DNA from 3 places in the Cytobacillus sp. BC1816 genome. Region 1 is predicted to be linked to each of the others. Evidence: riboswitches for the same ligand, from Rfam matches in the RefSeq annotation. Region 1 holds a riboswitch; each other region holds the start of a gene.
The links. A riboswitch is a leader RNA that binds a small molecule or an ion and turns the genes downstream of it on or off. The one in region 1 is predicted to bind S-adenosylmethionine.
Positions count from the first base shown of each region.

Region 1 (4,230 bases):
GACTTCCAGGGATTGTGGTTCGCGGTAAATATTATAGCCGCCAAATAGCTCATCGGCTCCCTCACCTGAAAGTACAACCGTTACATGTTTTCTTGCTTCTCTTGCCACAAAATAAAGGGGCACACAAGCCGGGTCAGCAAGCGGATCGTCCATATGCCACATGATTCTCGGAATCTCATTCATGTATTCCTCAGGAGTTATGATGTAGCTGATGTTTTCGACACCCAGCTTTTCAGCTGTTTCTTTCGCTACATCCACCTCGCTGAAGCCATTGCGTTCAAATCCGACAGAGAATGTTTTAATTGCAGGATGGAATTCTTTCGCAATGGAAGCAATGATGGAAGAATCAATTCCGCCTGAAAGGAATGAACCTACCGGAACATCGGCACGCATATGCATCTTGACTGAGTCGAACAAAACATCTCTTATTTCTTTCGTGAAATCAGCTTCTGACTTCTGCACTGGATGGAAAGCAGCTTTCCAATATCGCTTAATATCCATCGGAGCACCAATTTTTTTAGTAAAATAATGACCAGGCTCCAGCTTATGGATTCCCTCTGACATCGTGTTTGGCTCAGGCACAAACTGATAGGTCAGATAATGCTGGAGGGAGTCATAGTTTAATACATCATTCTGAAGCGCCAAAAGAATGCTCTTTTTCTCTGATCCAAAGAACGTGCGGTCTCCCTTATCGTAATAAAAGAAAGGCTTAATCCCAAATGGATCTCTGGCTCCATATAGTGACTGCTCCTGTTTATCCCAAATGACAAATGCAAACATGCCGCGTAATTTTTCAACAGCCTTTTCTTTCATATGGCTGTAAAGGGCAATTATCACTTCTGTATCGGAGCTTGTTTCAAAGCTTAAGCCAGCTTTGAGAAGTTCTTCACGAAGTTCCACATAATTATAGATTTCACCATTAAAGATAATCCAATAACGCTCATTCTCGTAAGTCAGCGGCTGGTGTCCGCTTTCAATATCGATAATGCTCAACCGGCGAAAGCCGAATTGAATATGATCATCAAAATAGTATCCTGAATCATCCGGACCCCGATGGGTAATGATATCATTCATATTTTGAAATTGTTCTTTATCTGCGTCACGGTAATTTTGTGCTTTTTCATGTACACAACCAATAAAGCCACACATTATGTACGTCACCTACTCCATTCTATTCTCAATATTTAGATACAGCCTTAACGGCTCCTTTGTCCTTAGAAAACATACCCTATAATACTACCACTAATCATTTATAATTAGCACGTGGATAATAAAAAAAATATGTGCGGAAAATTAAGCCATTATCCGAAGTTTATACGATAACATAAAATTATAAACGACTAAAGAGCATAAAGACCGAAAAGTGAATAAACACCCTTTATGTATAATGACGCAAAAAAGAAAGCGGGAGTTACATTGATTAATGCAACTCCCGCTTTCTTTTTATTAAGCTTCAGAACGAAGGATTTCGGCTTTGTCCGTACGCTCCCAAGGAAGATCAACATCTGTACGTCCGAAATGTCCGTAAGCAGCTGTCTGCTTGTAAATTGGGCGGCGAAGTCCAAGCATGTTAATAATTCCTGCAGGGCGAAGATCAAAATGTTTTCTTACTAGATCAACTAGTACATCTTCTTCCACTTTGCCTGTTCCGAATGTATCAACTGAAATCGACACAGGCTGTGCTACACCAATTGCATAAGCAAGCTGAACTTCAACTTTTTCTGCTAAACCTGCTGCTACAAGGTTCTTCGCTACATAACGAGCAGCATAAGCAGCGGAGCGGTCAACCTTTGTAGGATCCTTACCGGAGAACGCGCCTCCGCCATGACGGGCATATCCGCCGTAAGTATCAACAATGATTTTGCGGCCGGTCAGGCCTGCATCCCCTTGAGGTCCGCCGATTACAAAACGTCCTGTTGGGTTAATGAAGTATTTCGTATTCTCATCAATTAATTCCTTTGGAACAACCGGATTAATAACATGTTCCTTAAGATTGCGCTGGATTTGCTCCAGGCTGATCTCAGGGTGATGCTGAGTAGAAATAACGATTGTGTCAATGCGGATTGGCTTGTCATTTTCATCATACTCAACCGTTACCTGAGTTTTTCCGTCCGGACGAAGGTAAGGAAGGATTTCTTCTTTACGAACTTCAGTCAGGCGGCGGGAAAGTTTATGTGCTAAAGAAATCGGAAGAGGCATTAGCTCTTTCGTTTCGTTGCAGGCAAAACCGAACATTAAGCCCTGGTCCCCTGCACCGATTGCTTCAATCTCCTGATCGCTCATTTGTCCTTCCCGTGCTTCAAGGGCCTGGTCAACACCCATTGCAATATCTGCTGACTGCTCATCAATGGAAGTTAAAACTGCACATGTTTCGGAATCGAAACCATATTTAGCACGGGTATAACCGATTTCTTTTACCGTTTCACGAACGATTTTTGGAATATCTACGTATGTAGATGTTGTGATTTCACCTGCAACTAATACAAGTCCAGTTGTTACAGAAGTCTCTGCAGCAACACGGGCATTCGCATCTTTAGCTAAAATCGCATCTAAGATTGCATCAGAAATTTGGTCACAGATTTTATCCGGATGACCTTCAGTAACTGATTCAGAAGTAAACAAACGACGCTTTGTTGACATCTGGCTTCCTCCTTATAAATAGAAAATTGAGCGAGAATTAAGAAATGGGGAAGCGGAAAATAACTTTACCCTATCATTTCATGGATCTCTGTTTGATACGGAACTCATTCCCTTAGTAGTATGAAATAAACATGGAGTTTTTATTAGAAAAATAGGCATTGCTGGCCAGAAAGCCAGGCATCCGTTTTTTCTTATGCATCTCTGCAAGCTGCTAAAAACTCACATAAATAGTACATTCCAAAAGCCGTTCATCCCATTGCCTGTGCAAAATAAAAAACCTTCTCAATAGTGAAAAGGTTGAAAGCAAATCGATTCGCGCCTTTCACTCTTATCGTTCAAGGAATTACGTCCTTGCGTCAGGTTAGCACCTTTGCTGATTATTGCCTTTTAGCAGGTTGCTGGGTTTCATAGGGCCTGTCCCTCCACCAGCTCGGGATAAGAGAGTATCCGTTCAAGGTTGAATCATACCGTATTTTAGCGAATCATGTCAACAAGTTTTCATTATTTTTCACAGTAAAATTTCAGCATTGAAAATTATAATCCATGCTTACAGCGAACAGCTTCCGTCGTCACATTTTTTCTTTAGAAATTTATGCCTGTTTTTAGCAATCCATTTATATACCGGATCGCCCAGTATTGGCGTCATTGGGAGATATAAAAGGAGGCTAATTAAAAAGGAGGCAGGAAAGAGGAACAGCAGTCTCCTTACTGCAGAATAACCCTTTTTCAAGCCACCCGCCGGAGTAATAATATGAAGCTCTCTGCGCAAGTCAATCTTGGAAAACGAGAGGGAATCCGGGATTTTTTCATACTCCTGCAGAGAAATCCATTCCACTTTATTCAGCCAATCAAGTTTATTAAATATCTTCTTTGTTTCCCTGCATAAAGAACAAGTTTCATCATAGAGGGCAATTGTCTTCATTTTAGATCAGTCCCATGTTAAAATTAACACTTTCTTCTATATTAACATATATCAGTTATAAGTTGATTAAAATGGGATTACATGTCCAATTATGACATTTTTATAACATGAATAAAAAAGTTTCGTAATAGTATAGACTAATCGTTTTAATGTGTTATACTAATTTCGAGATGTAATCACTTTCATAAAAAAATCGGGAAAAAGGAAGGTATTCATCAGATGAACTCTGTAAGCATATCAAACGAATTGAGCGAATTATTAAATGGCAGCAACATTCAAGTGCAATTATCCGTTCCTCAGCTTGTCGAAAAAGTTTTAAACCGCAATGAAGGGTCCCTTACCTCTACTGGTGCCGTACGCGCTACTACAGGAAAGTATACAGGACGTTCTCCTAAAGATAAATACATTGTTGAAGAAGCATCAAATAAAGATAAAATGGACTGGGGCAGCGTAAACCAGCCTATCTCTGAAGAAGCATTCTCTAATCTTTATAATAAAGTAATCAACTACTTAAAAGAAAAAGAAGAAGTATTTGTTTTCAAAGGCTTCGCAGGTGCCGATAAAAAGCACCGCATGCCAATCCAGGTAATTAATGAATATGCCTGGCACAATCTTTTCGCACATCAATTATTCATTCGTCCGGCAGAAGACGAGCTATTGGATCATCA
Region 1 is NZ_CP195611.1:4,410,569-4,414,798, forward strand. It holds gene asnB (asparagine synthase (glutamine-hydrolyzing)) at 1-1,149, opposite strand, end outside; gene metK (methionine adenosyltransferase) at 1,447-2,640, opposite strand; SAM riboswitch class I at 2,966-3,082, opposite strand; gene ACR42H_RS22345 (thiol-disulfide oxidoreductase DCC family protein) at 3,188-3,562, opposite strand; gene pckA (phosphoenolpyruvate carboxykinase (ATP)) at 3,782-4,230, shown strand, end outside.

Region 2 (4,230 bases), 2.5 Mb from region 1:
GGGTCCATACTCATTCAGTACAGGTGCCACAAAAAAGTCTATTCCTCCGCTGACTATATAAAGCGGTATTTTTTCTTTTGCCAGAAAATCGATAAATGGCTGAAATCCCTCTCTTACTCTCGCATTTTCTAAGATGAAATCGGTGATATCATCTTTCAGACTGCTTGGGAGAAGGGAAAACATCTTTCCTACTCCTTCTTGAATGGATATTTCCTGTCCCAAAACTTGATTTTTAATCCCTTCCCAATGGGAAGGAGCAAAGTGCTTCATGATATGAATGATGTTATCATTTTCGGTAATAGTTCCATCAAAATCACAAAAAACCGCCACTTTAGCCATTCTTTACAGCCACCTCTTTATATCCCCACAAATCAATCGCTTTTTTTAATTCAGGGAAGTTTGATGGAGCATCTGTCAAAGAAGCCCCCTTTAAAATTAAATCAATTGCCTGGCGGAATGCCAAACCTCCTCCTCTTGCCCCATCCGGATGCCCATGTACGCCACCTCCGGCATTAATTACACTGTCTATTCCGAAGTCTTCGAAAAGCAAAGGCACAAGACCCGGGTGGATGCCGGCCGATGGAACCGGAAAGGTTCTTTTGCAGAAATCATTCTTAGTCAGGGCATCCCCAATTGACAATGCCTGAGTTTTTTCAAGGGCAACCGATCCATAAGGTGATGGGAATAGAGACAAGTCGGTCCCTGCATACCTGAGGAGTTTGCCTAAAAGCAAAGGATAGGAAATCCCATAAACACTTGAAGCAGAAAGAGCTCCACTAACCGCAGGATGTGCCATGATAGGCAGCCCAATCTCATTATCTTCTCTTAGTGACTGCAAAACATCGAGCCCATAAGAAAATACATTGAACAGAAGAAGGTCTGCACCAAGGCTGGATGCTTTCCTTGCCTTATCTTTTAAATCAAAAGACCTCCCTGTTAAATTCACAGCATATAGGGTACGGTGGCCTGTTTCCTCATAAACCTGCCTTAGCACTTCTTTGCCTTCTGTTATCCGGTCTTCAAAAGGTGTAAGGCGGTTTTCAAATAGAATTTCATCATCTTTTACAAGGTCGATTCCACCAAGGGCCTGTTCCCTCAGCTGCGAAGTTAAAAAATCCATGTCTTTGCCAAGCACCCCTTTGAAGATACTCATCAAAAGGGGTCTATCATATACATTCAGTTTTTCCCTCAGTCCGTCAATCCCAAATCGAGGCCCAGGGAAAAAGCTTTTAAGTTCCTTGGAAAACTGTAAATCTAACAATTTAATCTTTCCATCCAATGATAGTTTTCCAAAGACTGTTGTCAATATTGCCGGTAAATCAGGACTGAAATTTACAGTAGGATAGGCAATCTTAATGACTGCAGCTGTTTCCTTTCTTTCTTCATCTTTAGTATGGTCTTCAACAGAAACGACCCTGCCTTTATGCTTTTCCAGCTGCTGTTTTTCAAGTTCGGGCAAATGGGTCCATGACCCGACCGTTAAGCCTAAAGCGATCTCCTCAGCCTTTTTCTCCGGGTTATGTTTTTCATCATGAACCAGATACGTTGCAATAATTTCACTCATGTATATCCTTCCTTTCAAAAATCAAAGAATGAGAACGATAAAAAACCTCTTCAAATAAGAAGAGGTTAGCATAGCCATCTAACATCTTCTTATCTATCAGCTATAAGCTGCAAGATTTAGCACCGTGCTCAGGTATAAGTCGGTTGCCGGGCTTCATAGGGCTAGTCCCTCCGCCTGCTCTTGATAAGAAAACGAAACAAGTATTCAGTTAATTTAGAATTAAAATTTAATTAAAATTATGACAGTGCTTAATATTTTTGTCAATTGAATTTTGAAATAAATTTAAAATAAATTTAATTTTTGTATTCGTGCCACCGCTTCTTTAAGTCTATCCTCAGATGTCAGTAAACCGGCTCTCACATACCCTTCTCCAAAATCACCAAATCCAATGCCAGGTGCAACCGCAATATGCGCTTTATCTAAGAGATAGTCAGCAAACTCTTCCGATGTAAATTGTTCAGGGACCTTAAGCCATGCAAAAAAGGAGCCTTTAGGAGCTTGTACATCCCATCCAATTTCCCTAAGGCCAGAGATGAATGAATTCCGTCTGGATTCGTAGATGGAATTCAATTCCTTAACACAATCCTGTGGTCCTGACAGAGCAGCTGCTGCAGCTTCCTGAACAGCACCAAACAAGCTGACATATAGATGATCCTGCATAAGGTTCAGTGCTGTGATGACACTTTCATTTCCAGCTGCAAATCCAACTCTCCAGCCTGCCATATTAAAGGTCTTTGAAAGTGTATATATTTCAATTCCGACCTCTTTTGCCCCTTCTGCCTGAAGAAAACTTTCAGGTTTTATGCCGTCAAAACCAATTCCTCCATATGCAAAATCATGGATAATGCAAATGCCATGGCTTCGGCTCAAATCAACTGTTTCTTGAAAAAAATCCTTGTTTGCCACTGCTCCAGTCGGATTATTTGGATAATTAAGGAACATCAGTTTTGCTGCATTTAGCTGGTCTGCTGACAATTCATTGTATACTGGCAAGAAGTTATTTTCCTCTCTTAGAGGCATTGTCACCATCTTTGCTTTGGCAAGTGCCACACCTGACCAATAATCAGGATATCCCGGGTCCGGAACCAATATGCTGTCCCCAGGATTTAAAAGGCATTGAGGGATTTCAACCAGGCCGGCTTTACCACCAAAAAGGATGGCTATTTCGGTTTCGGGATTCAATTCAACATCAAATTCCCTTTTATAAAAGTCTGCAGCTGCCTTCTTAAAGTAAGGGAAGCCCTGGAAAGGGGAATATTTATGATTTTGCGGATTATCGGCTGCACTTTGAAGACTCTTGACAATATGCTCTGGTGTAGGCATATCAGGGTTTCCTTGTCCAAGATTGATGACATCATGCCCTTGTTCGAGCTTTTCCCCCACTTTAGCTGTCAAAGATGCAAAGAACTGTTTAGGCAGACTTTTCAAAAGATCTGATTGCGGATAATTTACCAAATTGTTCACCTGCTTAAAAAAAGATTGAAAATATAGTCACAAATGATATAACGTAAATGGTAAGATGTAAAGTAAAATTTTGAAAATTTCCATCTATCGGACTAATATTACCATAAGGATATAATGATTGCGGGGGAGTTTTATGAAATTAAAGATTGCCTGTTTGCAAATGGATATTGCATTTGGAAAACCTGAGGAAAATTTTAAAGCAGCCGAAATTATGATTAAAAAGGCGATTAGGGATAATCCGGATGTTATTGTGCTGCCGGAACTTTGGACTACTGGCTATGATTTGACCAGAATGGGTGAAATTGCAGACCAGGATGCCGGATCATCGCTAGTTTTTTTGAAAGAGGCCGCACAGAGCAATCGGGTTCATCTGATTGGCGGATCTGTTGCAAAGAAAACACCCGAAGGCATTTACAACACTCTGCTGATTGTAGATAACAAAGGTGACCTTATACATGAATACAGCAAGCTGCACTTATTCAAGCTAATGAATGAACATCTCTATCTGAAAGGAGGGAAATCCAAGGGAGTATTTTCTCTGGAAAATAGGAAGTTTGCAGGGATGATTTGTTATGATATCCGTTTTCCTGAGTGGGTGCGGACCCATACAGCAGAAGGTACTGAAGCTTTATTTGTAGTAGCTGAATGGCCACTGGCCCGGCTGGCACATTGGCGGGCACTTTTGATTGCACGTGCCATTGAAAACCAATGCTACGTAATTGCATGCAACCGCTCTGGCTCTGATCCTGACAATGTCTTTGCAGGCCATTCAATGATTATAGATCCCTGGGGCGAAGTGCTTGCAGAAGGTTCTGAAACGGAAGAAATCCTATATGCTGAAATAGACCTGGATAAAGTGAAAGAAGTCCGCAGCATGATTCCTATTTTTACTGACCGCAAACCGGATTTTTACTCTTAATGGCATGCAGGGGCCCTGACTGGGGCCCTGCCCTGCTTTACCCTTCTATTTTTGCCCACATTTCCTGAGGATTTAATTCATAAATGCCATTTTCCCTGTACATATAATGATTTATAATAAATTCTCTGCGTATCGTCGCATAGTCTTCATGATACTGTTTAATATATTCGTTAAGCTCTTTTTCTTCATATTTTTTTCCCATTTTCAACCCTTTGATTAGATGCTCAAAAACCATGAGTTTCTTCTTCCTTTGTGCAGGAATATTCTTCAGCTTTCCATCTCT
Region 2 is NZ_CP195611.1:1,590,879-1,595,108, reverse strand. It holds gene ACR42H_RS08435 (2-hydroxy-3-keto-5-methylthiopentenyl-1-phosphate phosphatase) at 1-339, opposite strand, end outside; gene ACR42H_RS08430 (2,3-diketo-5-methylthiopentyl-1-phosphate enolase) at 332-1,564, opposite strand; SAM riboswitch class I at 1,651-1,754, opposite strand; gene ACR42H_RS08425 (pyridoxal phosphate-dependent aminotransferase) at 1,847-3,019, opposite strand; gene ACR42H_RS08420 (carbon-nitrogen family hydrolase) at 3,162-3,947, shown strand; gene ACR42H_RS08415 (metalloregulator ArsR/SmtB family transcription factor) at 3,985-4,230, opposite strand, start outside.
Region 2: another riboswitch for S-adenosylmethionine. It lies ahead of ACR42H_RS08430 (2,3-diketo-5-methylthiopentyl-1-phosphate enolase); the one in region 1 lies ahead of metK (methionine adenosyltransferase).

Region 3 (4,230 bases), 2.1 Mb from region 1:
CCTCTGACAATGCCCGCTGTGTTAAGCTTGTGGAAGACCTGATGAAGGTGTCCAATATGTTCGGATACGGCGAGGTCAACCAGTATAACCGCCACTCAACCCTGATGTCAGCCTATAAAAATATTAAAAATGAGGATTTTCGCTATTATATCCTTAAGCAAAAAGCAGATGTATTCCATGCAATGAAGAGTTTCTTCAAAGAGGAGGAAGATAAGAAGAAGTATGCTTAAGAGAGGGGAACCTCTCTTTTTTATTTCTAAAAAAAGACCCCATACGGGGGGCCAATTGCTATTTGAGCCTTTCCTTTGTAAGCCGATCATCCCAGTTTAATTCAGCACTGGTTTTCACATCAAGAGACTTGGGGGAAAAGTGAACACGATTGATTTCCTGATGATCGGCAGCACATGAGTTGCTGGATTTATCTTCCAGTGTTTTGATATCTGCTTCATGGACAACTTCCCGTGCTGAAGCGCTTTCGAGGTTTCCTTCTGAGTCTACAGCACTGATCGTTTGATTGTCTTCCTGGGAAGTAGGATAGTTCCCGTAGTAATCTGCGATTAAGACATATTTTCCATCAAACACCATGCTTGCGTATTTATCCAGGTCATGGTCATCAAACCGTGTACCATCTTTTTTATCAGGATCCATTCCTGAACTTGTGGCTGGATTTTCTCCCATAAAAAGGGCTTTCACTGAATCAAGAAAGCGCTGATTGCCGAGCTCCTGGGATCCGACTATTCGCAAGTTCACTCCATAATTGTCTGCAAAGCTTTCAAGATTCGCACCATCTTTTGAAACAATCACCAGGTTGTCTTTCTGATACCCGTTTGACTCTGCCCCTTCAATAGCATCTCTCAGCTCTTCCTGTGTATCATACCCGCCTACTAATATATTTTTCTTCATGTTTTCACTCCTCATGTCATATTGTATTTTCTATTTTCCCTGAATTGCAGGAGGAGAAACTTTCTTTTATATTTTGAAGGGCGGACAGTCATCAAAATAATAGACTGTCCTGGATCATTACATGGTACAAGCCGTATGAATTAATAAAACACAGTAAATACAGTATGATAAAGGTAATAGCCAATAAATTGGAATTGCTGCTGGAGGTGGGGATATGGAGATTGAGAAACTGGCTAAAAGATTAAGTAACAGGACCCCAGTCGTTTTAGGGAGTGAGCGATTTTCAAAATTCGCTATTTTGCTTCCGCTTGTTGAGATGAATAAGGAGACACATGTCCTTTTTGAGGTGCGTTCACTTACAATGAGAAGGCAGCCTGGGGAGGTCTGTTTCCCCGGCGGAAGAATAGATCCGGAAGACAGGGATGAGGAGCATACGGCCATCCGTGAGACCTCAGAGGAACTTGGCATAAGTGAAGACAGCATCACAGATGTGTCCCCGTTGGATTACATGATTTCCTTCGGACAAATTATTTACCCTTATGCAGGTATTATCCATAATCCTGATCAGATCGTGCCAAACCCTGACGAAGTAGAAGAAGTTTTTACCGTGCCTCTTTCCTTTCTAAAAAAAGTAAAGCCGGAAACGTATCACGTGAATTTTAAAGTAGAGCCCGAAGAAAATTTTCCTTTTGACTTGATTGCCGGAGGCGAAAATTACAATTGGCAGACAAGGAAAGTAGAAGAAGTATTTTACTTTTTTGAGGATAAGGTTATTTGGGGGATGACTGCCAGAATTCTTAAGCATTTTCTTGAAATCATTATTGAAGATTTCGAGGAAAATGAAAGCGTTTGAAGAAAATATTTTTTCAAAAAAGGTTGACGCAGTCCTTATAAATGTTTATGATTCATATAAATTGAATACTTAGAAACTTCTTATCAAGAGAGGCGGAGGGACTGACCCTATGAAGCCTCGGCAACCAGCATTTATGCACGGTGCCAAATTCAGAGGAAATCATTTTCCGAAGATAAGAAGGCGGAATGAACGGAAAGTAAATTCAAACCCCTTCTTGTCTGTAATAGACGGAAGGGTTTTTTTGTTTTTATAAGTATCTGTACTTTAAACATGAACCAGGAGGAATGAGAAATGTCAGCGATAACGATTGGGCTATTGGGGTTTGGAACAGTTGGAAAAGGAGTGTATGAAACGATCAGCAAACATCAGGGAAGGCTTCAGGCAATATTCGGGAAAGAAGTGAAGGTCTCTGCCATCCTTGTCAAAAATGTGAGTAAGCATTCTGTGCCTGATGATGAGGTGCTTTTAACTGATGACTTTCAAGATATTATTGACCTTCCTAAGCTTGATGTCGTAATTGATGCCATTGTTGGCAGGGAACCAGGGTATACGTATCTGCGCCAGGCAATATCGAGAGGATGCCATGTCATTACAGCAAATAAGGAGATGTTTGCATTCCATGGAAGTGAGCTTACTAGGCTCGCAAAAGAGAATAATGTATCATTAGGATTCGAAGCAACAGTAGGAGGCGGAATCCCTATAATTCAGACTATTAAGCAGCTGCTGAATGCCAACAAGATTGAACGGATAGAAGGAATTTTAAATGGCACATCGAATTTCATTTTGACAAGTATGCGCGAAGAGAACTTATCATTTGAAGAAGCACTGAAAATAGCTCAGGAAAAAGGATATGCAGAAGCCGATCCCAAAAATGATATCGAAGGATATGACGCTTTTTACAAAGCGGTTGTTCTGAGTGAGCTGGTGTTTGGGAAAGCACCGGCGCAAGGAAAATCTGTTAGAGAAGGCATTACTGACATTACAATTGAACAAATTCGTATGGCTGATTCCCTGGGACTGAAATTTAAACATGTAGCATCGATTGAGAGGGAAAAAGATACTATCCGCTGTACTGTAAAACCGGTCTTGACGGGGGAGGAACATCCCTTGTACAGAGTAGAAGGAGTGCAAAATGCAGTTTCAATTGATGCGGATATAGTCGGGAATATCAGCTTGCAGGGTCCTGGAGCCGGCATGTTTCCGACAGCTAGCGCAATTATTGAAGATTTGATTCATGTAGGCAGAGGGGATATTCCTTCAGTCTTTGAGGAAGGCAGGCCGGAGGGAACTGTTATTTACGAGCCAGTTTGGATTATTTGGGGTGATGCTGATAAAGCGGAATTGCCTGAGGGGTGTGAAATAATCAGCAAAGTGTCAAAAGAAGTATTCATCTTTAAGGCATCATTGGAAGCTGTGTCATTATTAGATACATCAGATTTGAAGGCTTATCAGGTGCTTGGAGACTATGCTCCGGCTGCAAAGGAAAATAAACAGGTACAAACAGTATAACCTGAAAACATAATGAAAAACAGGAGGGGCAAGCTTATGAGCTGCCCCTCCTGAAGTATGTTTAGAGATGGTGGATGTTATCGAAGTCTAACGGGCAGTATGCCCCCCTCTTCAAGACTCAGAGGAATCGAAAGAGGTAAGCGGGAGTCCAACTGCCCATAAAGGCCAGACAGCAGAACAAAGACTAAAAACGCCACGTCCTCCAAAAAGCTATGCATCGCTGCCGCAGCTTTCCTTTTCCTGTGTCAACGTCTTTGTAATCCGCACTTCCTGTGGGCCTCAACTTACAATCAGTGGGGTATAAAGCCCCCCACTGATTGAAGTTTCACTTTATGCCTGCTGGTTTTTTAATAAAGGTTTATTTAATCCAGAATAAAGGTCTTTTACATGGACCGTTACAATCTTAGCACCAATCTGGACATGGACCATATTATCAAAAACAGCTGTTACCAGGCCGTTTAATGAAACATTCGCACCAATATTGAGATCTTTGCCGGGAGTTTTAACATTTTTCTTGTCTGCCATCGTAACACCATCCCATTCCGTTTTATTGAACTTATACATAGAATATTGCCTTTTTATAGTAAAATAAACGCTTTAATAAAAAAAGTCCAGTAATATAGCTTGTTTTTTTATCGACAAATTTTATTGGTGCCAGGGACCTGTCGAATTTTCTCTATATCAATATTTTAGTATTCATTGCCGAGATTAAGCACAATCGAAAAAACAATCCTTGGAGGGAAGTACACAATTTGTTCTATCCGATTTTGGATCTAACTGACAGGAGTGAAATTCAGACAAAGAGGGTATTGAAGTCCGTAAAAATACAGATTCAGAAAAGGATGAAATACGGAATATGAATTTGCCTCTTGCAATTGGGCTCATTTTTATTGCCCTTTATATAACTGCCATAATCGGGATTAAGATCTTAAGAATTCCCGATATCGTTATTTATATTATTTTAG
Region 3 is NZ_CP195611.1:1,195,765-1,199,994, forward strand. It holds gene yhbH (sporulation protein YhbH) at 1-230, shown strand, start outside; gene ACR42H_RS06390 (general stress protein) at 289-903, opposite strand; gene ACR42H_RS06395 (NUDIX hydrolase) at 1,118-1,756, shown strand; SAM riboswitch class I at 1,834-1,935, shown strand; gene ACR42H_RS06400 (homoserine dehydrogenase) at 2,048-3,265, shown strand; gene ACR42H_RS06405 (hypothetical protein) at 3,596-3,829, opposite strand; gene ACR42H_RS06410 (cation:proton antiporter) at 4,122-4,230, shown strand, end outside.
Region 3: another riboswitch for S-adenosylmethionine. It lies ahead of ACR42H_RS06400 (homoserine dehydrogenase); the one in region 1 lies ahead of metK (methionine adenosyltransferase).